2 regions of the Gracilibacillus sp. JCM 18860 genome follow, and region 1 is predicted to be linked to the other one. Evidence: riboswitches for the same ligand, from Rfam matches in the RefSeq annotation. Region 1 holds a riboswitch; the other holds the start of a gene.
What was found. Region 1 has a riboswitch for thiamine pyrophosphate ahead of ACZ5R4_RS06100 (ABC transporter substrate-binding protein). Riboswitches for the same ligand answer to the same signal wherever they lie in the genome.
Positions count from the first base shown of each region.

Region 2: it holds a riboswitch for thiamine pyrophosphate, as region 1 does, so the genes downstream of both, thiD (bifunctional hydroxymethylpyrimidine kinase/phosphomethylpyrimidine kinase) here and ACZ5R4_RS06100 (ABC transporter substrate-binding protein) in region 1, are expected to answer to the same signal.

Region 1 is NZ_AP043868.1:1,170,921-1,173,123, reverse strand. It holds gene wrbA (NAD(P)H:quinone oxidoreductase) at 1-430, shown strand, start outside; TPP riboswitch at 666-775, shown strand; gene ACZ5R4_RS06100 (ABC transporter substrate-binding protein) at 894-1,838, shown strand; gene ACZ5R4_RS06095 (MTH1187 family thiamine-binding protein) at 1,854-2,147, shown strand; gene ACZ5R4_RS06090 (ABC transporter permease) at 2,191-2,203, shown strand, end outside.
Region 2 is NZ_AP043868.1:1,945,503-1,947,705, forward strand. It holds gene thiM (hydroxyethylthiazole kinase) at 1-294, opposite strand, end outside; gene thiD (bifunctional hydroxymethylpyrimidine kinase/phosphomethylpyrimidine kinase) at 294-1,118, opposite strand; TPP riboswitch at 1,212-1,320, opposite strand; gene lepB (signal peptidase I) at 1,385-1,933, opposite strand; gene ACZ5R4_RS09955 (CynX/NimT family MFS transporter) at 2,119-2,203, shown strand, end outside.

The DNA.
Region 1 (2,203 bases):
AGAGGAAACTCAACATGTCCCTGTAGCAACCTCTGATGATATAGAATGGGCAGATGCGATTATTTTCAGTATTCCGACTAGATTTGGAAATGTTCCATCTCAAATGAAGCAATTTATTGATTCACAAGGCGGATTATGGGCTGCAGGAAAAACGATGAATAAAGTAGTAACAGCCATGTCTTCTGCTTCTAATGCGCATGGTGGTCATGAGGGAACCTTATTACATTTATATACCTCTATGATGCACTGGGGTGCGATCATCGTCCCTCCTGGATATACAAATGAATGTATCTATGGGGCAGGCGGAAACCCTTATGGAACTAGTGTCACACAAACTCCAGATGGTAAAATGCTGGAGGATGTAGAAGCAGCAGTGAAGCACCAAGCAACTCGTGTAGTGGAAGTAGCTTCAAAAATAGTTCAATCATAATTGTAGAAGGCAGATCTTCAGCAATGAAGGTCTGCTTTTTTTTGCACGTTAGGAAGATATAAAATTTCTACACAGCAGAAGCTTCGACCAAGTTTTTTAAGGTAACAAGTAAAAAAAACTAGGTACTTGTTAAAGTAGAGAGAATGCCTCGTTTTTTTCATATCTCCAATGAAGTACACAAAACTTGAATAATTACGATAAATATGTCAAAGTATGAATGTGATAGCAATAAGATATGGACATGTAGGGGGACTGGTGTTGCCAGTTGAGATTGTATCCGGAAGATACTGACCCTTAGAACCTGATCTGGTTAGCACCAGCGTAGGGAACATATGGAATTATGAATCTATATGCGCTCTAGGCTTCTGTCTAGAGCGCTTTTTCTATATGTATCCCTTAAAAACGACATAAGGGGGAAATCAAATTGAACAAACTATTAGTTGTCTTAGCATGTATGTTTTTTATGTTAACAGGATGTGGCCAAGACTCTTCTCAAACAGACAAACAGAATTTAACAGAAGTCACGTTTGTTTTGGATTGGACACCGAATACAAATCATACCGGATTATATGTCGCCCAAGCAAAGGGTTATTTTGAGGAAGAGGGATTAAATGTCAATATTGTGCTTCCGGGTGAAGCAGGTGCTGATCAAACGGTAGCTGCAGGGAAGGCCGATTTTGGAATAAGTGCACAGGAGGCGGTTACTGAAGCAAGAGTACAGGATATTCCGATTGTATCGATAGCAGCTGTTATTCAACATAATACTTCTGGTTTTGCGGCCCCAGTAGAGAAAGGAATCCAATCCCCTGCCGATTTTGCCGGAAAGACATATGGAGGCTGGGGTGCACCAGTGGAATCAGCAGTAATCGATTCCTTGATGAAACAAGAGGGTGCATCCGTAGATGATGTTACCATTACGAATATTGGCAATACCGACTTTTTTACTGCAGTTGAGCGAGATGTAGATTTTGCCTGGATTTACTATGGTTGGACTGGTGTTGAAGCAGAGCTTCGTGGTATCGACCTAGATATGCTCTACTTAACCGATTATTCAGAAAAACTAGATTACTATACTCCTGTTATCACAACAAATGAAACAATGCTAGAAGAGAATTCTGAAACGGTTCGTTCATTGTTAGCAGCAGTAACTAAGGGTTATCAATATGCTATCAGTCATCCAGCTGAAGCAGCAGATATATTAATAGATAAAGTACCCGATTTAGACCCAGAATTGGTAAAAGCAAGTCAAGAATGGCTCTCTCCAAAATATCAGGACGATGCTACAAGATGGGGAGAACAACGTCCAGAGGTTTGGAGAAATTATTCTGATTGGATGTTCGAAAATGGTCTATTAGAAAGGGAGCTAGACGTAGAATCAGCGTTTACAAATGAATTTTTACCTGAATAAAAAGGAGAGAGAAAAATGGCAAATGCATTAGTGAGTATTCAAATTATCCCGAAAACACCAAATGGGGAAGATGTGATTCCATTTGTAGATGCAGCAATTGAGGTAATCGAGGCTGCTGGAGTGAAGTACCAAGTGAATCCATTAGAAACAACAATGGAAGGGGAGCTATCTGCACTACTAGTGATTATTGAAAAAATGAATCAACGTATGCTAGATATGGGCTGTACGAGCAACATATCCCAAATTAAAATTTATACAAGGGCGGACAATCAGGCGTCTATGGAAAAATTAACAGAGAAATATCACTAAAGTAGTGGAAACAACATAACAGAGTAAGGACGGTGTTGAGCACATGATAAAAAAAT
Region 2 (2,203 bases), 770 kb from region 1:
TGTAGTTGCTCCTACACCTACTGGATCTAAAACGACGGGCACTCCCGCTTTATTAGCTGATTTACCTGCAAGGATCATGGCATCCACCTGATCTTGCGTCAATGTACCAATATTTAAAACGACCGCATCCGCTATTTGAGCCATTTCCTCTACTTCTTCTTTAGCATGCGCCATAACAGGTGATGCACCTATTGCATATAAGCCATTTGCTGTAAAGTTCATCACTACTTGGTTGGTAATATTATGAATTAATGGTTGTTTTTCCCGCAATAGTTGAATCTGTGTTAGCTTCATTATTCCATTTCTCCTCTATTTGGTAATCCTTTTAGTCGATATCCCCAATGATTAGTTGGGCCATTCCCTTTGCCTAGTAACAGAGAATGTTGAATAGCATCTGTAATAAATTCTTTTCCAAGCCCCACCGCTTCGTTAATTGATTTACCTTTAGCTAGCTCGGCCGTAATGGCTGCTGAGAACGTACAGCCTGTTCCGTGGGTGTGAGGTGTATCGATTCTTTTCGTACTGAAATAATCAAATTGAGCCCCATCATATAATACATCCTTCGCATCGCCATCAAGATGTCCACCTTTCACTACAGCCGCTTTTGCCCCTAATTGATGGACCAACACTTTGGCTGCTTTTTCAGTGTCCTTTTGTGAGTTGATGGAAAAACCTACTAGAAACTCTGCTTCTGGTACGTTTGGCGTAACAACCGTTGCAAGTGGTAGGAGTATATCCCGAATAACCTCGCGAGACTTCTCTTCCATTAATGGATCACCACTTTTAGCAATCATCACTGGATCAATAACAAATGGGATTTTACTGTTTGTAAGTTTTTTTGCAATGAGCTCCATCATCTCAATGGTAGCAATCATTCCAGTCTTGACGGCATGTGGGGTAATGTCCTCCCATACCGCATCAAACTGTTTTTCTATAAAATCAATGGGGAGATGCTCTACTGCCTTTACCCCCTTAGTGTTTTGTGCGACAACCGATGTAATGACACTCATTCCATAGACTTCTCTTTCCTGAAATGTTTTTAGATCTGCTTGGATCCCTGCACCACCAGAAGGATCTGTACCGGCTATCGTTACTGCACTTACTATTTGATTGGACATAAACCTTTCTCCTCTCTTTTTACGAAATGAAGGGAAATAAAAAAACCGCCCCTTATATAAATGGAGCGGTTATTTATTACATCAATCTATCACTTTTGACCGACTCCACTTCCCTCCGCCAGCTTTAACTAGTTCAGGTTCAAAGGGATCAAGAAGAACTATTCTTATCTCAGCCATTCCGATGGCACCCCTAGTGGAATTTTTGTATTCAATTAATTCTAATAAAACATGTGAGTTCCATTCTGTCAAGAAAGCGATATATATGTCTAGTTGATCCACCCAATCGAATCGAGTGGCCAGATTCTCATTTTCACATCTCCAATAATGGATTCCTCATCAATGAATCCAAAGGAGCGACTATCCTTGCTCACACGACGATTATCTCCAAGCACAAAGAATTTCCCATCAGGAACTGTTTCTTCACCTGTCAAATTATAGAGGGTAAAATCATTCGTTAAGCTTTCCCCTTCAGGTAGCGTTTCTTTGTATGCTGTCAAGTAATCTTCTTTATATTCCTTGCCGTTTATGAATAAATGGTCATTTTTCATTTCGATACTATCACCTGGAATACCAATTACTCTTTTAACATAATTATCTTCAGAGTCCGGGGCTTCGAAAGCTATTTCGTCAAATCGCTCTATTTCACTTATCTTACTTAAAATAATGCGATCCCCATCCTGTAAATTAGGCATCATGGACTCACCCTTAACAATAGATGGAGTGAATAAAAAATGGCGACAAACTAGAACAATAACTACTGCTATTAATAGTGCTTTTAACCATGAGAGTAATTCTGATATAAATTTGTTATCCATAGGTAACCTTCTTTCGTCTGAACTAAGGAAATTTTTTTTATAAAGTTTTTGTGCTATCCTTTATAGGGTATTAGCTTACCATTTTTCTATCTATGAATTACGAAGATAGATAAGGTGTTCTTCTATTATATTAACATAATTTGTATGTGAATAGATATTAAAACTTATGAAACAGGTGAAAATCAATGCAGTTAACTAAAAAAAAGACAGTGCTTTTAATCATTGGAATTATTATACTTTCCTTCAATTTACGTCCTGCCATTACATCGG